One region of the Klebsiella sp. WP3-W18-ESBL-02 genome, then DNA from elsewhere that is predicted to be linked to it. Evidence: predicted binding sites of a transcription regulator. Region 1 holds the regulator's gene; the other holds the start of a gene.

Region 1 (11,087 bases):
AGAATAACCCCCAGCAGCGGGCCCATTACGATCGGTTTTTTAATTGAACGCCACATCAGTACCGGCAGCATAGACAGCGTAGAACCGGAGTTGCCACCTTCCGCACGCGCTTTTTCACGTTCCAGAATCAGCAGGCAGAACGGCGTCATCAACACAGAACCACAAGCGATGGAAACGGCAACGGAAAGCGATGTAGACGAGGTTTCACCCAGCACGCTCCCCAGAATCGGCAGGCCCAGCGCAGCGTAGTTTGGCAGCGCCACGGTCAGGGTCAGCACGGCGGCATCCTGCGGTGATTTATTGAACAACTTGGTCGCCATAAAGTAGATAGCGGCATAGGTAATCCACATCGCCAGCGTCAGCACCACAATCAGCGGTGACTGCGCCACGATGCCGGCCCACGGCGTTTGTACGGTAGCGCTAAACAGCGCGGCGGGCAACGCGAAGTCCATCACGAAGATATTGAGCAGGGAGACATTTTTGTTATCGACCATTTTGGCCTTCCCGGCCCAGAATCCCAGCAGCATGATGACGAAAATCGGAGCAAGAGCATGAACAATTACGTAAGTCATATTTCACCTGTAATGAAAAAAAGTTAGCACTGGCGCGATGATTATTATTTTTCAGATGCAAGTGCCCGCATGGGCGCTGGGAAGCGCCCATGGAGCCGTACATCCGGCAGGTCTCTTTTTTCTTACCAGCTTGCCCGCATGCGTTCGCGTACGAGGGCAGAGCTGCGGCGATTGTCAGCGCCCAGACGGCTTTTCAGCGTCGGGTCCTGACGAGCGTCTTTGATGGCCTGTTGCAAGGTGTTCACCACCAGCGTCAGATCGTTTGCAGATGGCGCATCCGGATTGCTGATATCCAGCAGATTTTCCAGCAGCCCCAGCGTGGCGTAGTTGCTGATGTCATACGCCATTGGCGGAATCGTCGCCGCCAGTTTTTCCAGCGCGTCAACGGTACGCAGGGTGATACGCGCCGCCGACTCTTTACCCATGGCGTGAATCAGCACGCCTTTGTCGTTGAAGGCGATCAGGCGATTCGCCTGGTAGCCGTGCGCCAGAAACGCACCGGACATCGCTTTACCGACAATCAGGCCAATCACCGGGTGACCTGCCAGGCGCGCGTTGGCATACGCCGCTGCGGCACCGGCCAGCGCCTGGTGAATACCGAAAGCTTCTTCACGGCGACCGTAGGCCTGGCTTGGTACATCAATCACCGCCACAATCGGACGTTTCACCGCTTTATCAGCGTCTGCGGCGATGGTTTCACTGACCACTTTTGCCAGCGTCCAGCCTTCCAGCAGACCGACTTCCCCTTTCGCTGCGCGCGGGAAGTGGTTATTGGCATCCGGCACCACGGCAACAAAACGCACCGTTTCACCGTTAAGTTCGCCGTCAGCAGCCTGCACAGACGGGCACAGCCCTTCGATTCGTTTGGCGTTCGGAACCAGCGTTTCCAGCCATAATTCGCCACGGCTCATTGCGTTACTCATCATTTCACCTCCCGGGCGAAGAGCGCATGAATCTGTTCGGTATCCGCCTGTTTGCGGGTATCGAAATTCGTCAGACGGTCGAGATACCAGGCATAGTTATCGGTGCGATGTTTCGCCGGAACGCCTTTCGCCAGCGCCTCATGCATCGCCGCTTTGACTGCGTTGACGCCGTCGCCAACCAGTGCTTCCACCAGGCCGCTTTGGTAGCGAATTTCGCCACCGGTCATGCTCCAGATAAACGGACGATCGCGGGAGTCATACTCTTCAATACCGGCTTCCTGTTCGATAACCTGCGGGCCGTTCAGGCCGAGACGCGCTTCGCGGGTCACAATCAGATAGCTACACAGCGCCGCCGCGATGGACATCCCACCGAAGCAGCCCACGGTACCGGCCACAATGCCAACCACCGGGGTATAACGACGCAGGTCAACAATCGCCGCGTGGATATCGGCAATCGCCGCCAGGCCCAGGTTCGCTTCTTGTAAACGTACGCCGCCGGTTTCCAGACTCAGAACGGCCTGCGTTGGGATGCCGTTGCGGTTATCTTCCGCCGCCAGCTCCAGCGCCGCCGCCATTTTGGCACCGGACACTTCGCCCATGCTGCCGCCCTGGAATGCGCCTTCAATCGCCACCACCACGGCCGGTTTGCCATTGATGGTGCCTTTTGCCACGACCATGCCGTCATCGGCCTGCGGAACGATGCCCTGCGCGCCCAGCCACGGCGACATCACGCCTTCAAACGGGTCGAGCAGTTCACGGTAGCTGCCTTCATCCAGCAGCGCATGCGCATGCTGGCGCGCTTTTAATTCGATAAAACTGCGGTCATCACGCATAGCTCACCTCTTCAAAAACCTGTTCGATACGGATGCGCGCCACGCCCGGCGTCGCGCCGAAGTCGTGGATGGTCAGCGTGCCAGCCGGCAGGCTGCTGACGGTTTGCAGACGGTTAATCAGCGCTTCCCAGCGGCTGCGGCTGTTATCGACAGAAGTGGTGATATCGACGGTTAACGTCTGGCCCTGGTCGGCGGTGAATAACACCTCCATATCCCCGGAGCCCACAACGCCTGCCAGCGCTTTACCGCGTAAGGTGCGGCTGGCCGGTACGGTTAACGTAATGTGTTCCATAACATCCTCTTAATGCTTTAAATAAGGCGATTCGATGCGATCGAGAAACAGGGTCGCGGCCAGCAGATCCGCCGCGCCGCCCGGCGAGGCGTTCAGCGCCAGCATGTGGCGATCGAGCGCGGCCAAGGCTTGTTGCCCTGCCGGATGGGCGCTGCCGCCGGCGCTGAGCACCGCACGTGCGCCGTCCTGCATAGCGTCCAGCCCTTCCAGACCCGCGCGCGACAAAACGCAGGTGTCGGTCAGCGAAGTCATGATCGCCATCAGCGCGTCGAGCCGGGCGTGCGTTTCGCTGCTGCCGTTAAGGCGGCTCAGCCGTAGCTGGGGCAGCGCACGCTGCATCACGTGTGGAAACGCCTGCTGCGCTTCTTCGCGCGCGCCGGGCACCTGATAACGATGCGTAGCGCGCAGCCCTTTACTGAAGACCTTCGGTGCGGCAGCATCGGGCAGCTTCGCCAGCTCGGCGGCGGTGGCCGCAACCTGCTGCGCACTGCCGGTACCGCCGTGCATGGCCACCGCGCTCACCAGCAGTCCCAGCGCCCAGATCGCGCCGCGGTGGGTGTTTACGCCGTCGGTAGCGGCCATCATCTGTTTCTCACCCGCACGGCCGAGTCGCCCTACGGTTTGTCTCAGCGCAATATCCGCCGGACGCTGCCAGCTTTGTTGCGCTAGCGCCTGAAACGTGGGGGTCAGGCTGTGCGCCGAACGCTCCATCAGCGCGAGCGATAAATCGTGGTGCGCGCCGTTCCCCCGACTGTCCACCAGACCGGGTTTCGGGCTTAATCGTGCTTCGTCAATCAGACACTGCGTGGCGGTTCGCGCCAGCCATTCGGCACCGCCTTCAACCTGAATCTGGGGCAGAAGTTTCATTACCAGCTCCGGAATTTCGCAGGTGGGTTGTACAGACCGCCAGACCATTCAACCAGGTCAGCAACGCTGCTGGCCGCCAGCAGAGAACGGGTCGCGTCGGTACGACGGATACCCATATCTTCCGGATAGACCACTTTGCCACTCTGACGCAGTTCAGCCACGCGTTTAGCATCAACGCCCAGGCCGATGTCGGTGATACCGGCAACCGCCGCCACCATCGCACGACGTTCTTCGAGATCTTTCGCACGATAGAGGTAAGCGATACCTTCTTCGGTCAGGACGTGGGTCACGTCGTCGCCGTAGATCATGACCGGCGCTAACGGCATGCCGGAGGCTTTCGCCACGTCAACCGCGTCCAGTTTTTCGACGAAGGTCGGTTTCGCGCCGGCCTGGAAGGTTTCGACCATCTGCACAACCAGTTTTTTACCGCGCTGCATGGGGTCTGGCTCAGTGATCATATTCAGCCACGCCGGTGTCGCATGACGACGACCGTGCGGGTCATGACCCATATTTGGCGCACCGCCGAATCCGGACAGACGACCGCGGGTCACGGTAGAGGAGTTGGCCAGGCCATCAACCTGAAGGGTTGAGCCGATGAACATATCGACCGCGTACTGCCCCGCCAGCTGACAGAAGGCGCGGTTAGAGCGCATAGAGCCGTCGGCACCGGTGAAGAACACGTCAGGACGGGCGCGGATGTATTCTTCCATCCCGAGCTCGCCGCCGAAGCAGTGCACGCTTTCTACCCAGCCGCTTTCAATCGCTGGAATTAGCGTCGGATGCGGGTTGAGCGTCCAGTGTTTACAGATTTTGCCGCGCAGGCCCAGCTGTTCGCCGTAGGTCGGCAGCAGCAGCTCGATGGCGGCGGTGTTAAAACCGATACCGTGGTTCAGGGACTGCACCTGGTGTTCGGCATAGATACCTTTGATGGCCATCATCGCCATCAGGATATGTTCCTGTTTGATCAGGCGCGGGTCACGGGTAAACAGCGGTTCGATAAAGAACGGCTTGTCGGCAACCACAACGTAGTCAATCCACGACCCAGGAATGTCGACGCGCGGCAGGTCGCACTCGTCGTCCACCAGCTCGTTAACCTGTGCGATAACGATGCCGTCGTGGAATGCGGCAGCTTCCACCAGCGCCGGGGTATCTTCGGTACTCGGCCCGGTGTAGAGGTTACCTTTACGGTCGGCTTTGTAGCCAGCGATCAGCGCCACGTTCGGGGCGAGGTCAACATACAGGCGGGAGTAAAGTTCGATGTAGGTATGGATGGCGCCGATTTCCAGCTGGCCATCCTCCAGCAGCTGCGAAATACGCAGGCTCTGGGTACCGGAGAAAGAGAAGTCGAGTTTACGCGCGATGCCCTTCTCGAAAATATCCAGATGCTCGCTGCGCCCGACGCTTGGCATAATCATGTGCAGGTTGTGCACAATCTGCGGGTTAACCTCAGCCAGCATGCGGGACAGGAAATCTGCCTGCTTCTGGTTATTGCCTTCTAATACCACGCGGTCACCCGGCGCGATCAGTTTTTCCAGCATCGCGGTCAGGTCTGCGGTCGGCAGAACCTTACCCTGCACCGGAACGGAAGCCAGACGGCGCTGTTTTTCCGTGCGGCGCGTGTTCCAGACGCGTGCTGGCGTTTGCCCAGATAACATTATTAACCTCCTGATTCAGCTAATCATTTTGATTGCTTAACACAGATAAGAGTGTGCACTCTGGTGAGAAAGTCATCAATTAAGCGTAGGAAAGAATCATTAGCTTGAGAGTAATAATTGAAGTAACAATTTGTGAGGAGGATCAGACTCCAAAGGGATAAAAAGCGCTACGCATGCCTCATTTTCATAAACACAAGGGCAAAGTGACGGTATAGTAGGCGGCAGATTAACGAGTAAACATCGCGTAGCCATGACTGAAACCACCCACCACGACCTCAACATCGACACCTGCAGCAGCGCCACCTTCGTGCCGATGCGCGGCGTCAGCAATCGCCATCTGCAAACGATGCTGCCGCGCCTTATTCGCCGTAAGCTGCAGTTCACGCCGCACTGGCAGCGTCTTGAGCTGCCGGACGGCGACTTTGTCGATCTGGCGTGGAGTGAAGACCCGCAGGCCGCGCGCCATAAACCGCGCCTGGTGGTGTTCCATGGGCTGGAGGGCAGCCTGTACAGCCCGTATGCTCACGGTTTAATTAATGCGGCAAAAGAACAGGGCTGGTTGGGCGTCGTGATGCACTTTCGCGGCTGCAGCGGCGAGCCCAACCGCCTGAACCGTATCTATCACTCCGGTGAAACGGAAGATGGCACTTGGTTCCTGCACTGGCTGGCGCGCGAATACGGCCATGTGCCGACCGCAGCGGTGGGCTATTCGCTGGGCGGCAATATGCTCGCCTGCCTGCTGGCGAAAGAAGGTGATAACGTCCCGGTGGATGCCGCGGCGATCGTCTCAGCGCCGTTTATGCTGGAAGCCTGTAGTTATCATATGGATAAGGGCTTTTCCCGCGTCTACCAGCGCTACCTGCTCAATCTGCTCAAGGGCAACGCGGCCCGCAAGCTCAAGGCCTATCCCGGCTCGCTGCCGGTAGATTTACGCCAGCTGAAAAGCATGCGTCGCATCCGCGAGTTTGACGACTCGATTACCTCAAAAATTCACGGCTTCGCCGATGCCATTGACTACTATCGTCAATGCAGCGCGATGCCTATCTTAAGCAAAATCACCAAGCCGACGCTGATCATCCACGCTAAGGACGATCCGTTTATGGATCATCATTCTATTCCCGCCCAGGAAGAGCTGCCGGATAACGTCGAGTATCAGTTGACCGAGCACGGCGGGCACGTGGGCTTTATCGGTGGGACTCTCCGCCACCCGGAAATGTGGCTGGAGAAACGCATCCCCACCTGGCTGATGCGCTGGCTGGGGACGAAAGGATGATCATTCCATGGCAGGACCTCGACCCGCAAACGCTGGATAACCTGATTGAAAGCTTTGTCTTGCGCGAAGGCACTGATTATGGTGAATATGAGCGTTCACTTGCGCAAAAGGTCGCCGACGTCAAACAGCAGCTACAAACAGGCGAAGCGGTGCTGGTCTGGTCAGAACTTCACGAGACCGTCAATATCATGCCCCGTAACCAATTCCGCGGTTAACTATACTAGTGACAGGAAGCACGCTGCTTGCTGTCACGTATTCAGGGAGTTATTCGCATGTCTGCCAAACACCCGGTTATTGCCGTTACCGGCTCCAGCGGAGCGGGTACGACCACCACCAGCCTCGCATTCCGTAAAATCTTCGCCCAGCTTAACCTGCGATCCGCCGAGGTCGAAGGTGACAGCTTCCACCGCTATACACGCCCGGAAATGGACATGGCGATCCGCAAGGCCCGCGATCTGGGCCGCCATATCAGCTACTTCGGTCCGGATGCCAATGACTTTGGTCTGCTGGAACAGACTTTTCGCGATTACGGCCTGACCGGTAAAGGGAAGTCGCGCAAATACCTGCACACCTACGACGAAGCGGTACCGTGGAACCAGGTGCCCGGCACGTTCACACCCTGGCAGCCCCTGCCGGAGCCTACCGACGTGCTATTCTACGAAGGGCTCCACGGCGGCGTGGTGACGCCGCAGCACGACGTGGCCCGCCACGTGGATCTGCTGGTCGGCGTGGTGCCGATCGTAAACCTTGAGTGGATCCAGAAGATGATTCGCGACACCAGCGAACGCGGCCACTCGCGCGAAGCGGTCATGGACTCGGTGGTGCGCTCAATGGAAGACTACATCAACTACATCACCCCGCAGTTTTCACGCACACACATCAACTTCCAGCGCGTGCCCACGGTCGACACGTCTAACCCCTTCGCCGCGAAAAGTATTCCATCGCTGGACGAGAGCTTTGTGGTGATTCACTTCCGTAATCTTAAAAACATCGACTATCCGTGGCTGCTGGCCATGCTTCAGGGATCGTTTATTTCGCATATGAATACGCTGGTCGTTCCCGGCGGGAAGATGGGGCTGGCAATGGAATTGATTATGACGCCGCTGGTGCAGCGTTTAATGGAAGGCCGCAACTAAACCTTAAGCCTGATGGTGCTTCGCTTATCAGGCCTACAGGATATTGCGAAACGAGTAGGTCGGGTAAGGCGTAGCCGCCACCCGACAGTCGCACGGCATACGCCCTTGTTAAGGGTTTACCCCTCAATCACTTCGTAAGAGTGGGTGATATTCACCGCTTTTTCGAGCATCAACGCAACCGAACAGTATTTCTCCGCCGACAGATCGACCGCACGAGATACCGCCGCATCCTTCAGCGCTTTACCGGTGACAATGAAGTGCAGATTAATATGGGTAAACAGTCGCGGCGCTTCTTCACGGCGCTCGGACGTCAGCTTCACTTCACAATCGGTGACGTCATTACGGCCCTTTTGCAGAATAGACACCACGTCGATAGCACTACAGCCACCAGCGGCCATCAGCACGACTTCCATCGGGCTTGGCGCTTTATCGCCAGAGTTGCCGTCCATCAGAATCTGGTGGCCGGAAGCGGACTCGCCAAGGAAGGTTAACCCTTCAACCCATTTCACACGCGCTTGCATAATTTTTAACTCCGAGGTTGCAATATTCTTCTCAGATTACGCGCACATAACAATTCTCGCAATGGAAGGCGATCGCCGTCATGCTGAAGCGAGACACCAGGAGACACACGGCGAAAGCTATGCTAAAACAGTCAGGATGCTACGGTAATACATAAACGTACTGCATGTATGCAGAGGACATCACATTACAGGCTGCGGCGTAACTCGACAGCCGACTTCCCAGGTAACGGGAAGGATACTATTGCAACCGGTGGCCGTCAGGTTTTTGCCGCCGGGAAGAGCTTATAACAGAGGATAACCGCGCATGGTGCTTGGCAAACCGCAAACAGACCCGACTCTCGAATGGTTCTTGTCTCATTGCCATATTCATAAGTACCCCTCGAAGAGCACGCTGATTCACCAGGGTGAAAAAGCAGAGACGCTGTATTACATCGTAAAAGGCTCAGTGGCAGTTCTCATCAAGGACGAAGAAGGCAAAGAGATGATCCTCTCTTACCTCAACCAGGGCGATTTTATCGGCGAGTTAGGCCTGTTTGAAGAAGGCCAGGAACGCAGCGCGTGGGTACGGGCAAAAACCGCTTGTGAAGTGGCTGAAATCTCTTATAAAAAATTCCGTCAGCTGATCCAGGTTAACCCGGACATTCTGATGCGTCTCTCTTCGCAAATGGCGCGTCGTCTGCAGGTTACCTCTGAGAAAGTCGGCAACCTGGCGTTCCTCGATGTGACGGGTCGTATCGCGCAGACTCTGCTGAACCTGGCCAAACAGCCGGATGCGATGACCCACCCGGACGGCATGCAGATCAAAATTACCCGTCAGGAAATCGGTCAGATCGTGGGCTGCTCCCGTGAAACCGTGGGCCGTATCCTGAAGATGCTGGAAGATCAAAACCTGATCTCCGCACACGGCAAAACCATTGTCGTTTACGGTACCCGCTAATCCAGCCTAAACGGCGTATTGCCAGGCAATACGCCGCTTTTGTTTTCCCCTATGTGGCGCAGGCTGATTTACCACCCAGAAATCAACTATGCACTACGGCAAACGCTGGTGCTGTGTTTGCCCGTGGCTATTGGCCTGCTTTTCGGCCATCTTCAGCAGGGCCTGCTGTTCTCGCTGGTGCCCGCCTGCTGCAACATCGCCGGTCTCGACACCCCACATAAGCGCTTTTTCAAACGCCTGATTATCGGCGGCAGCCTGTTTGCCGGGTGCAGCCTTGCCGTGCAGCTGCTGCTGGCGCGCGACGTTCCCCTGCCGCTGATCCTGAGCGGGCTAGCGCTGCTGCTGGGCGTAACGGCGGAGATCAGCGCGCTGCACGGGCGGCTACTGCCCGCCTCGCTGATCGCCGCCATTTTTACGCTCAGCCTGGCCGGCAATATGCCCATCTGGCAGCCGCTGCTCATCTACGCGCTGGGCACCCTGTGGTACGGATTATTCAACTGGTGGTGGTTCTGGATATGGCGCGAACAGCCGCTGCGTGAATCGTTAAGCCTGCTCTACCGTCAGTTGGCCGACTATTGCGAAGCAAAATATAGTCTGCTGACGCAGCATACCGACCCCAGCAGCGCACTCCCGCCACTGCTCACTCGCCAGCAAAAGGTGGTGGATCTCATTTCCCAGTGCTACCAGCAGCTGCATATGCTGGCTGCTAACCAACATAACGACTACAAGCGGCTGCTGCGTGCTTTCCAGATGGGGCTGGATTTGCAGGAACATATCTCCGTTAGCCTGCACCAGCCGGAAGAGGTCCAGAAGCTGGTTGAACAAAGCCACGCCGAAGCGGTGATCCGCTGGAACGCGCAGACCGTTTCCGCGCGCCTGCGCGTGCTGGCGGACGATCTTCTCTATCATCGCTACCCCACGCGCTTCACGATGGACAAACAGATTGGCGCGCTGGATAAAATTGCCCGCCAGCATCCGGATAACCCGGTCGGCCAGTTTTGCGCCTGGCACTTCAGCCGTATTGCCCGCGTACTGCGTAGCCAGCGCCCACTTTACCCACGTAATCTGATGGCCGACAAAGAGCGCCGCCTGCCGCTCATCCCGGCGTTAAAAAGCTATCTGTCGCTGAAGTCGCCCGCGCTGCGCAACGCCGCACGCCTCAGCGTCATGTTAAGCATTGCCAGCCTGATGGGGATGGCGCTGCATCTGCCGAAACCCTACTGGATCCTGATGACGGTCCTGCTGGTCACGCAAAACGGCTACGGCGCTACGCGCGTAAGGATTTTCCATCGTGCGGCAGGGACTCTGGCCGGGCTGGTCATCGCCGCTATCGCCCTACACTTCCACACGCCACAAGGGTGGGCGCTGGCTGGGATGCTGATCGTGACGCTGGTAAGCTACTTGATTATTCGCCGCAGCTACGGCTGGGCCACCGTGGGCTTCACGATTACGGCGGTGTATACCTTGCAGCTTCTGACGCTCAACGGCGAAGAGTTTATTATCGCCCGCTTTATCGACACCCTGATCGGCTGCCTGATTGCCTTTGGTGGGATGATCTGGCTGTGGCCGCAGTGGCAGAGCGGCCAGCTGCGTCAGAACGCTCAGGCGGCGCTGGAGGCTGACCAGGAGGCCATTCGTCTGATCCTCAGCCCCGACCCGCAGGCGCCTAAGCTTGCCTATCAGCGCATGCGCGTCAACCAGGCGCACAATACGCTGTACAACACCCTCAACCAGGCCATGCAGGAACCGGGATTTAACTCTCGCTATCTCGAAGACATGAAGCTGTGGGTCACCCACAGCCAGTTTATCGTCGAGCACATCAACGCCATGACGACCCTGGCACGCGAGCACAACATGCTGACGCCGGATCTGGCCCAACGCTATCTGGAGTCGTGTGAAATCGCGCTCCAGCGCTGTCAGCAGCGTCTGGAATACGATGAGGCGGGAAGCAGCGGCGAGGTGAACATTATGGAAGCGCCGGACGCGCTGTCCCACGGGCCGTTGAGCACCATGGAACAGCATCTCCAGCGTATTTTAGGGCACTTAAGCACCATGCACACCATCTCGTCGGTGGCCTG
Region 2 (11,087 bases), 2.5 Mb from region 1:
AGGCGACGCTGACCAAACTGCACTATCTGCTAAGCCAGGGGCTGGATGCGACGGCGATTCGTAAGGCCATGCAGCAAAACCTGCGCGGTGAATTAACCCCGGACGACTAAGGAGAGCATAATGAGCGCACGCGCATTGTTATTAGTTGATCTGCAAAACGATTTTTGTGCGGGCGGCGCGCTGGCCGTTGCCGATGGCGACAGCACCGTTGATGTGGCGAATGCGCTGATCGCCGCCGCGAAACAGCGCGACGAGGCCGTTATCGCCAGCCAGGACTGGCATCCGGCCAACCACGGTAGCTTTGCCCGCCAGCACGGCGTGGAACCTTACAGCCAGGGGACGCTTGACGGTTTGCCGCAGACCTTCTGGCCGGATCATTGCGTGCAGGGCAGCGAAGGTGCCGCCCTGCACCCGCTGCTCTCTCAGCAGGCGATCGACGCGGTGTTCTACAAAGGCGAAAGCGTCAATATCGACAGCTATAGCGCCTTTTTCGACAACGGGCATCGGCAGAAAACCGGGCTGGACGCGTGGCTGCACGAGCACGATATCCGCGAACTGATCGTCCTGGGCCTGGCCACTGACTACTGCGTGAAATTCACCGTGCTCGATGCGCTGCAACTGGGCTATACCGTTAACGTCATTACCGACGGCTGCCGCGGGGTGAATCTTACGCCGCAGGACAGCGCCAACGCGTTTATGGAGATGGCAGCGGCAGGCGCAACGCTGTATACGCTGGACGACTGGCTGGAAATTCACAACTAGCACCACGTAGGCCTGATAAGCGCAGCGCCATCAGGCACTGCGGCACAGTTTGCCGGATGGCGGCTTTGCCTTATCCGGCCTACGCGCCTCCTCTCCCTTCGGCGTGAACCACCTCGCAGATTTCCCCTCACGGCAATGCTATGTTCAGGCGGTTGTTTTTTCGCCACACCCTTTCCGTGGCATGTTTGCTTTTTCAATGTCAAAGAGGACCGTGTATGAAACTTTTGCCTTTGCTGGCAGCATTACCCCTGCTCTGCGTTTCGGTTGTTTCCGCGAATTCCCTGATGTCCGTCGGCTACTTCAACGGCGGCGGTGACGTTACCGCCGGGCCGGGCGGCGATATCAATAAGCTCGACGTGCGGCAAATCACCCACCTGAACTATTCGTTTGGCCTTATCTACAATGACGAAAAAGATGAAACCAACGACGCCTTAAAAGATGCCGCCAGGCTGCATCAAATCTGGCTGTCGCCGAAGGTGCAGTCCGATTTAGAAATCATCCCCACGCTGCGTAAACAGAACCCCAATCTGAAAGTACTGCTGTCGGTCGGCGGCTGGGGGGCTCGCGGCTTCTCCGGCGCGGCAGCGACGCCTGAAACACGCGCGGTGTTTATCCGCTCGGCCCAGGCGGTAGTGGCAAAATACGGCCTCGACGGAATCGATCTTGACTGGGAATATCCGGTCAACGGCGCGTGGGGGCTGGTCGCAAGTCAGCCAGCGGATCGTGATAATTTCACCGCGCTGTTGAAAGAGCTCCGCGCGGCGTTCGGGCAGAAAAAGCTGGTCACTATCGCCGTGGGGGCCAACGCAGAAAGCCCGAAAAGCTGGGTAGACGTGAAGACAATTGCGCCACTGCTGGACTACATCAACCTGATGACCTATGACATGGCATACGGCACGCAGTATTTTAACGCGAACCTGTATGATTCAACCCAGTGGCCAACGGTGGCGAACGCCGATAAATACAGCGTCGACTTTGTGGTCAATAACTACCTTGCCGCCGGGCTGAAGCCCAGCCAGATGAACCTCGGCATCGGCTTCTATGGTCGGGTGCCCAAACGCAGCGTAGAGCCGGGCATCGACTGGAGCAAAGCGGACGCACAGAAAAATCCGGTTACCCAGCCTTATTTCGGCGAGCCGGAGCTGGCGCTGTTTAAATCGCTCGGCGTTGACTTAACCAAAGATACGTACGTCAAGTACAACGATATCGTCAGCAAGCTGCTGAACGACCCGCAGAAACGCTTTACCGAGCACTGGGACGACCAGGCGAAGGTACCGTGGCTGTCGGTGCAGTCAAGCGACGGTAAACCGCTGTTTGCGCTGTCGTATGAGAATCCGCGATCGGTCAGCATTAAGGCCGACTACATCAAGCGTAAAGGTTTGGCTGGCGCGATGTTCTGGGAGTACGGCGCGGATGACCACAACCAGCTGGCGAAGCAACTGGCTGAGTCGTTAGGCATCAAGCATTAAGACGCGGTGATCCTATAGGCCTGATAAGCGCAGCGCCATCAGGCGCTCCGGCGCCGTTTGCCGGATGGCGGCGTCGCCTTATCCGGCCTACAAAATTCAGACCGGCGTTAACAGCCCGCTGGTTTCATGAATACGGTAACCGGCCCCCGGATGTGGCGCCTGAAGCCGGGCGCTACCGCCGAATAGCTTCTCGCGCAACGTCCCCTCGCGGTACGCTTTTTTATACACGCCGCGTTTTTGCAGCTCGGGGATCAGCAGCTCCACCACGTCGGTAAAGGTTTCATGCGTCACCGCATACGCGAGGTTAAACCCATCAACGTCGGTCTCTTCCACCCAGGATTGCAGCTCATCGGCCACGGTCTGCGCGCTGCCGACCACCAGCGGGCCAAACCCGCCGATGCCCACCCACTCCGCCATTGCCTTCACCGACCACTGTTTATCGGGATCCGCGGTTGAAAACGTATCCACCACCGACTGAATCGCGTTGGTTTTGGCATAGGTAAACACTTCATCCGGCTGATACTGACCAAAATCAATGCCGGTCCAGCCGGAAATCAGCGCCAGCGCGCCTTCGTAGCTGGTCCAGTTTTTATACTCCCGCCATTTGGCCTGCGCGGCGAGATCCGTCTCGCCAACGATCGCCGTTTGCATGTTGAAGATCAGAATGCTGCGCGGATCGCGCCCGGCCTCTTCGGCGCGACGGCGAATATCGGCCACCGTTTTTTTCAGCGCGCTTTTCGACGGCGAAGCCACAAACACGCATTCCGCATGGCTGGCGGCAAACTGTTTACCACGGCTTGACGCGCCCGCCTGGTACAGCACCGGCGTACGCTGCGGCGACGGCTCGCACAGATGGTAGCCCGGTACATCGAAGAATTTACCGTGATGATTGATAGCGTGAATTTTACTCGGGTCACTGAAAATACGCCGCTCGCGATCGCGCAGAATAGCCCCTTCTTCCCAGCTGCCTTCCAGCAGTTTATACACCACTTCCAGATATTCATCGGCGTAGTCATAGCGGGCATCGTGCGCCGTTTGCGCCTGCTGGCCAATATTGCGCGCCCCGCTCTCCAGATAGGAGGTGACAATATTCCAGCCCACGCGGCCCTTGGTGAGGTGGTCCAGCGTCGACAGACGGCGCGCAAACGGATAAGGGTGCTCGAACGACAGCGAGGCGGTGAGGCCAAAGCCCAGATGTTCGGTCACCAGGGCCATCGGCGTCACCAGCGCCAGCGGATCGTTTACCGGTACCTGGGCCGCCTGGCGAATCGCCGCGTCGCCGTTACCGTTATAGACATCGTAAACGCCCAACACATCGGCGATAAACAAACCGTCGAATTTGCCACGTTCCAGCAGACGCGCCAGATCGACCCAATATTCCAGGTCTTTATACTGCCACGAACGATCGCGCGGATGCGCCCACAGTCCCGGGGACTGGTGGCCGACGCAGTTCATATCAAAGGCATTTAGACGAATTTCACGTTGTGATGGCATAACGGTCTCTCCTGCGCCCGGATTCCCCAGCGCAATCATAAGGTTGTATTAATTTCAGAAGGCTACGGATTGCCGACAGGCCAGGGTTTGTAGTACCGACCGGGCCACCCGTTGAGCGTGGTCCGCAACCTGCGGTAGCCCCATCAACTCACCGAAATAGCCGCGCGCCGCCGGTCCGGCGACCCAGATGTGGTCGGCACGCCCCACGGCCAGGGATTGCGCATCGACAGCTATCCCCAATCCCAACGCATCCGCGCGAATCAGTCCTGCCTGCCGCAGCGCGGTGAAAAAAGGCTGGCCGTCGAGTAAATCGTGATGCGCAGGCCCGGTAGTCAGCACCAGATAATCCACCGCTTCCCGATGCTGACCGCCGCCGCGCAGCGCCAGATGAAGCGCCAGCGCCTCGTCATCGGCTTCCAGCGTCTGCAAACGCGCGGCCAGCGAGCGAAACGTTCCGTTGGCGCGTCGTGCCTCAATGGCCTGCGCAACCTGTGGCGCAATCCGGTAACGGTGCACGTCCCAGTAGCGCCGCAGGTGACGTAAGAACTGCCGTTTTTCTGCATCGCCCATCTGCTGCCAGAGGGTTTGTCCCTGTCCGCGCACCGCGTCCAGCACCGCCTGCCACGGCAGCCCCACCGCCGCTGCCCGGGCGATATCGACGCGAATCTGGCGTAAACGCTGGCGCAGCGTTCCCGTCTGATAGTCGGCCTGCCATTTCTCGGCGGTCAGCGGCGCATTGGGCCGCGAGAGCAGCCCATGACGTGAAAACGCGACAATGTCACCGTGATGCCCCTGACGTTGTAGCGTCGCGACCGCGTCAGCCATGCTCAGCGCCGTTCCCATAATGGCGACCCGCGCGGTGGCGGGGATCGCCGACAGCGCCCCGTCGCGCCAGGGATCGGCAATTAAGCGCGGGTGCTGCGCCAGCGGCCGTGCAGCCTGAGGCAGTCGCGGCGGCGGATGGCTCACCGCCAGCACCAGGCCATCCGCGCGCAGGCGTTGGCCTTCAGCTGTGATAACGCAGCCATCCTGCCAGCCCACCGCGCGCTCCCGGACGTGAGTCACACGATCGCCATGGGCCCGCGCCGCCGCGGTAAACGCGTCCTGAACATAGCGACCAAACGCGCCGCGCTGCGGGTAAACGCTACCGTCCGCCAGCAGGGCCTGCGGGTCCTGAGGGAAATCACCGTGCCGCCGATACCAGCGATCGAACGCGCCATCGTCGTCACCGGCAAGCTGCATACGTGCGGCAGGCACGTTAATGCGGTGCGCCGGATCGGTGGCTGAATAGGCCACGCCGAATCCCAGACTCGGGCGCGGCTCCACGACGCTAATGCGCAGCGGGCTCGTCGCCTCGCGCAGCAGATGAATCGCCACGGCCGTGCCGCTAAAGCCGCCGCCGACAATCACAATATGCGGGTCCTTCTCACGCTCGGGCATGGTTTCCTCCTCAGCTGGCGCTGGCGTGCTGAGTGGGGCGTTTGGCCCCGCCGATGGTTTCGCCAAACGGCCCGGTGTTCACCTGCCCCGTTGCCGAACGCGGCTGGCTGCTGGTGTTCAGCAGCGGCATCACCAGCTCGGCAAAGCGGTGCGCCTCTTCCAGATGCGGATAGCCGGAGAAAATAAAGTGGCTGATGCCCAGCGCCTGATACTCACGAATACGCTCCGCCACCTGCTGCGGATTGCCCACCAGCGCGGTCCCCGCGCCGCCGCGCACCAGCCCGACGCCCGCCCACAGATTGGGCGCAATGCGCAGGTTGTCGCGGCTGCCGTTATGCAGCGCGCTCATCCGCGCCTGCCCCGCTGAATCCATACGGGCGAAAATCTGCTGCGCTTGAGCGATGGTGTCGTCGTCAAGATGCGCAATCAGCCTGTCTGCCGCCGCCCATGCCTCTTCTTCCGTCTCGCGCACAATCACATGCAGACGAATGCCATACTCAAGCTGACGACCTTTTTCTTGCGCCCGCGCCCGGACTACTGCCAACTTTTCCGCCACCTGCTGAGGCGGCTCGCCCCAGGTCAGGTAGGCATCGATGTGGTCAGCGGCAACGTCGATCGCCTGCGTCGACGAACCGCCAAAATAGAGCGGCGGCCCATTTTTCTGCGCCGCCGGGAACAGCACTTCTGCCCCTTCCACCTGAATATGCTGGCCGTGGTAATCCACTTTTTCGCCCGCCAGCAGTCGGCGATAAACCTCCAGGAATTCATGGGTGACTTCGTAACGCTCGGCGTGGCTGAGGAAAATGCCGTCGCCTTTGTTTTCGACCGGATCGCCGCCCGTAACCACGTTAATCAGTAGCCGTCCTTCTGACAGGCGATCGAGGGTAGCCGCCATGCGCGCCGCCAGCGTCGGCGGTTGAAGCCCGGGACGTACCGCCACCAGATAGCGCAGGTTGCGGGTCATCGGTGCCAGCGCGGCGGCCACCAGCCAGGAATCTTCACAGCTTTTACCTGTCGGGATCAGCACGCCGTAATAGCCAAGGCTGTCCGCCGCCAGCGCAACCTGCTGGAGATACGGTAAATCGACCGGCCGACCGCCTTCGGTAGTCCCCAGGTAGCGCCCGTCACCGTGGGTGGGTAAGAACCAGAAAACATTTATTTTCTCAGCGGCTTGTACTGTCATTATCCATTTCCTTTATAACTATATTTGGTATTTATAGAAGGCATTATCTTCGTCAGTTATAAAGACATTAGCGAAATGCGTGCCAGTTTTTCGTTAAAATAAAAACGTTATTTATCATTGAATTAAACAGAAAGCCGTCGTTCGGTGCGTGTTGCAAATACAACAGCGCAACGGCGAAAGCTGCTGCAATGGCGACAAACCGCCGCCTTCCCCCTCTGGTATCTTGCGTGGGCAACGGATAACGTCGAGCCATTAATCCGCAGGAGATACACGATGCTTAACGCCGAACTCACATTATCCGGACCCGCGCCGATCGACCCCGCGTCGCAGGCCTTCCAGAAGGTCCTTGCGCGCCTTGCGCCTACCGACGCGACGGTGCTGATTATCGGAGAAACCGGCACCGGCAAGGAGGTGGTGGCGCGCTACCTGCATCGCCATAGCCCGCGCGCCGGCGGGCCATTTTTAGCCGTCAACTGCGGCGCGCTGACCGAGTCGCTGGCGGAGTCGGAGCTGTTCGGCCACGAAAAAGGCGCATTCAGCGGCGCCACCCACACCCATCAGGGCTGGTTTGAGGCGGCAGAAGGCGGCACGCTGCTGCTTGATGAGATTGGTGAGCTCAGCCTCGCGCTGCAGGTGAAACTGCTGCGGGTGCTTCAGGAACGGGAAATTACCCGCGTCGGCTCTCATCGTCCCATCCGTATTAACGTGCGGGTGCTGGCGGCCACCCACGTCGATCTGGCGCAAGCGATTCAGGCGCGCCGTTTTCGTGAGGATTTGTTTTATCGTCTGAACATCGCCGCCGTCACGCTGCCGCCGTTGCGCCAGCGTCGGCAGGATATTCCGGTGCTGGCGCACCATTTCGTGCAGCTGTATGCCAGTCGTCTGGGGCGACCAACCCAGCGGCTTTCCGCCCAGGCGTTGGCGCGGCTGAGCGCTCATCCGTGGCCAGGCAACATCCGCGAGCTGGAAAACACGCTGCACAACGCGGTGCTGCTGAACCCGGAAAGCGAACTCGGCGCCGAACATCTGCGCTTAACGCCGGTTTCGCCCACGCAGCCGGGCGCACCGGAGGAGAGCGATGAACTGGCCGCCTTTATGCGTCGTCAGTTGGACAGCCACAGCGGCGCGCTGTACGACCGCCTGCTGCAGGCGATGATCCACGCCGCCATGGACCGAAGCGACCATAACCAAAGCCAGGCCGCTCAGCTTCTGGGTATCAGCCGCCATACGCTGCGCACGCATCTGGCACATTTGGGCGTGATTAAACAGCGGAGGAAAGCCGGGGTGCTGCCGCCTCCTGCGCCACGCGAACGCGAACTGCGTATCGGCTATCAGCGTTTTGGCAACCTGGGCGTGCTGAAGGCACGTCAGCTGCTTGAACAAAACTTCGCCGAACTGGGGGTTAACGTGATGTGGAGCGAATACCCGGCAGGCCCACAGCTGTTACAGGCCTTAAGTCACAACGAAATTGATTTTGGCACCACCGGTGAAGCCCCGCCGATTTTCGCCCAGGCGAAGGACAACGCGCTGCTGTACGTTGCCTGGGAGCCGCCAGCGCCTAGGAGCGTGGCGATGGTCGTGCCCAACGCGAGCGATATCCGCACGCTTGAGCAGCTCCGGGGAAAACGGATTGCGTTGAATAAGGGATCGAACGTGCACTGGCTGTTGGTACAGATTCTGAAGGAAGCCGGGTTGGGGCTTGAAGATGTGAAAGTGGTTTACGCGCCGCCGAAATACCCGCTGACCGCCAGCGACGTGTTGTCAGCCGACGCCTGGATGATGTGGGACCCGCTGCTGAGCACCGCCGAGCGCAGCGGTACGCTGCGTGTCCTGGCCACGGGCGAAGGCCGCGTCAACAATCATCAGTTTTACATCACCCGCCGCCAGTACGCTCAACAAAACGAGGATATTATTGCCGGGGTGGTGGCCGCGCTGGTCAAAACTGGCAAATATATCGATCGTCACCGCCAGGAGGCCGCGCAGCTGCTGGCCGGGGAGTTGGGGCTGGATACCGGGTCTCTGGCCTGCGCGCTGGCAAGGCGCAGCCATCAGACCCGGGAAATGGACATGCAGGCCATTCGCGCGCAGCAAACCATCGCCGATCGCTTCTACGCGCTTGGCCTGCTGAGCAGGCCGGTCGCGGTCAGAGAGGCGATGTGGTACGCCAAAGAGCGGTTAATTGAGCCGTGGGCCGCCGCTTAGTGCTGCTTAAAGGTCGCAATAGGCTTCGGCGCAATACCGAAGTCTTCCTTCAACTGCTGCTTGCTTTTCATCACCATCTGGCCGTTGGTATCAATGGTCATGTGCTGGGCATCGCTGTTGTTGCGCGACTGCCACAGCATCACCAACTGCAGGCAGTTTTCTTTTTGCTCTGCGGTCAGCGCCACGCCGTCGGGCCATTTACCCAGCTCCACCGCGGTGGCTAAACGCTGGTAAATTTCCGGCGTCATATTGTCGATCATTTGCTCAATACTCATGTTCAGCCCCCTCTCCTGTGGAATAATTTGCTGAATCGTTTCTTCACCCTTTGATTGCGTCGCCATTTTCGTCATCCGTGAAGCTAAGCGATGCGGAATTGACGCAAAAACGTTCACCCGTTGGCTGCGGACCGTCGGGAAACACGTGCCCCAAATGCGCGTCACAATTTCCGCAACGAATTTCAGTGCGTTGCATACCGTGGGAGTAATCGTTGAGATAACGAATGGCCGTATCGCTAACCGGCTCATAAAAGCTCGGCCAGCCGCATCCGGAATCGTACTTACTTTGGGAGTGGAAAAGCGGCGCATCGCACACCAGACAGTGGTAAATCCCATCACGCTTGTTGTGCAATAAACGCCCGGTAAACGGCGGCTCTGTGCCATGTTTCTGCGTGACATAGAACTGCATTTCACTCAGGGTATTTTTCAGTTCTTCTGGGGTGGGTTTGTTCACCATTTTGCTCACATCTCGCTATGAAAAATACATTTGCCAGTCGATTCTAACAAAACATTAACAATGAAGCGTGAACTTTTGTTCTAAACTTAATCGGCGTAAAAAAGCTGCCGGGTAATTGTGACGCCAATCACATTTTTATCTCCAGTGCCCTTTAAAATTCCCGGCGCCGCCCCCACGTGGTTTCAAGCTCAAAGGGAGAGTGAGGCAGGTTAGTCGTGCAAAGCTTAGGCAGCAGATTGATTTGTCGCAATGATTGACACGATTCCGCTTGACGCTGCGTAAGGTTTTTGTAATTTTACAGGCAACCTTTTATTCACTAACAAATAGCTGGTGGAATATATGACTATCAAAGTAGGTATCAACGGTTTTGGCCGTATCGGTCGCATTGTTTTCCGTGCTGCTCAGAAACGTTCTGACATTGAGATCGTTGCAATCAACGACCTGTTAGACGCAGAGTACATGGCATACATGCTGAAATATGACTCCACTCACGGCCGTTTCGACGGTACCGTTGAAGTGAAAGACGGTCATCTGATCGTTAACGGTAAAAAAATCCGTGTTACCGCTGAACGCGATCCGGCTAACCTGAAATGGGACGAAGTTGGTGTTGACGTTGTTGCTGAAGCTACCGGTATCTTCCTGACCGACGAAACCGCTCGTAAGCACATCACCGCTGGCGCGAAAAAAGTTGTTCTGACTGGTCCGTCCAAAGACAACACCCCGATGTTTGTTAAAGGCGCTAACTTTGACAAATACGAAGGCCAGGACATCGTTTCCAACGCATCCTGCACCACTAACTGCCTGGCACCGCTGGCTAAAGTTATCAACGACAACTTCGGCATCATCGAAGGTCTGATGACGACTGTTCACGCGACCACCGCCACTCAGAAAACCGTTGATGGCCCGTCTCACAAAGACTGGCGCGGCGGCCGCGGCGCAGCTCAGAACATCATCCCGTCCTCTACCGGCGCTGCTAAAGCTGTAGGTAAAGTACTGCCAGAACTGAACGGCAAACTGACCGGTATGGCGTTCCGCGTTCCTACCCCGAACGTATCCGTTGTTGACCTGACCGTTCGTCTGGAAAAAGCTGCTTCTTACGAAGAAATTAAGAAAGCAATCAAAGCTGCTTCCGAAGGCGCAATGAAAGGCGTTCTGGGTTACACCGAAGACGACGTTGTATCTACCGATTTCAACGGTGAAGTTTGCACTTCCGTATTCGATGCTAAAGCAGGTATCGCTCTGAACGACAACTTCGTGAAACTGGTTTCCTGGTACGACAACGAAACTGGTTACTCTAACAAAGTTCTGGACCTGATCGCTCACATCTCCAAATAAGTTTGAGATGAGAACCTGATCCAAAAAGGCGACTTCGGTCGCCTTTTTTTATGGCTAAAAGTTATCAACACCAAGGATTGCATCATGATTAACAAAATTTTCGCTCTCCCGGTTATCGAACAGCTTACCCCTGTCCTCTCCCGTCGCCAGCTCGACGAGCTGGAACTGATTGTCGTAGACCATCCCAAAGTAAAAGCCTCAGTGGCCTTCCAGGGTGCACATCTGCTTTCCTGGAAGCCAGAGGGGGAACAAGAAGTGCTGTGGCTAAGCGCCAATACCCCGTTTAAAGACGGCGTTGCCATCCGCGGCGGCGTGCCCATTTGCTGGCCGTGGTTTGGCCCAGCCGCGCAGCAGGGTTTCCCGGCGCACGGTTTTGCCCGTAACCTGCCGTGGGCGCTGAAGGCGCATAATGAAGACGATAATGGCGTGGTCTTAACCTTCGAGCTCAAAAGCAGCGATGCCACCCGCCA

The links. Region 1 encodes CRP, which controls carbon source genes, mostly activating them, when cyclic AMP is high. Its sites were predicted from a motif close to ATGTGANNNNNNTCACAT; they were not measured.
Region 2: a site for CRP is predicted at 9,398-9,415, ahead of msrB (peptide-methionine (R)-S-oxide reductase MsrB). Genes of this name have one in related genera too.

Annotation. Positions count from the first base shown of each region.
Region 1 covers NZ_AP021972.1:468,672-479,758, reverse strand. The annotation lists gene H7R56_RS02265 (AEC family transporter) at 1-572, opposite strand, end outside; gene mdcE (biotin-independent malonate decarboxylase subunit gamma) at 695-1,495, opposite strand; gene H7R56_RS02255 (biotin-independent malonate decarboxylase subunit beta) at 1,495-2,328, opposite strand; gene mdcC (malonate decarboxylase acyl carrier protein) at 2,321-2,620, opposite strand; gene H7R56_RS02245 (triphosphoribosyl-dephospho-CoA synthase) at 2,630-3,487, opposite strand; gene mdcA (malonate decarboxylase subunit alpha) at 3,487-5,142, opposite strand; gene H7R56_RS02235 (hydrolase) at 5,393-6,415, shown strand; gene H7R56_RS02230 (YheU family protein) at 6,412-6,630, shown strand; gene H7R56_RS02225 (phosphoribulokinase) at 6,688-7,551, shown strand; gene H7R56_RS02220 (OsmC family protein) at 7,668-8,072, opposite strand; gene crp (cAMP-activated global transcriptional regulator CRP) at 8,377-9,009, shown strand; gene H7R56_RS02210 (YccS/YhfK family putative transporter) at 9,061-11,087, shown strand, end outside.
Region 2 covers NZ_AP021972.1:2,961,811-2,972,897, forward strand. The annotation lists gene ansA (asparaginase) at 1-110, shown strand, start outside; gene pncA (bifunctional nicotinamidase/pyrazinamidase) at 121-762, shown strand; gene H7R56_RS14220 (chitinase ChiD) at 978-2,231, shown strand; gene H7R56_RS14225 (LLM class flavin-dependent oxidoreductase) at 2,328-3,725, opposite strand; gene H7R56_RS14230 (FAD/NAD(P)-binding protein) at 3,780-5,165, opposite strand; gene ssuD (FMNH2-dependent alkanesulfonate monooxygenase) at 5,176-6,348, opposite strand; gene H7R56_RS14240 (sigma-54-dependent Fis family transcriptional regulator) at 6,622-8,550, shown strand; gene H7R56_RS14245 (YeaC family protein) at 8,547-8,825, opposite strand; gene msrB (peptide-methionine (R)-S-oxide reductase MsrB) at 8,869-9,282, opposite strand; gene gapA (glyceraldehyde-3-phosphate dehydrogenase) at 9,622-10,617, shown strand; gene H7R56_RS14260 (D-hexose-6-phosphate mutarotase) at 10,702-11,087, shown strand, end outside.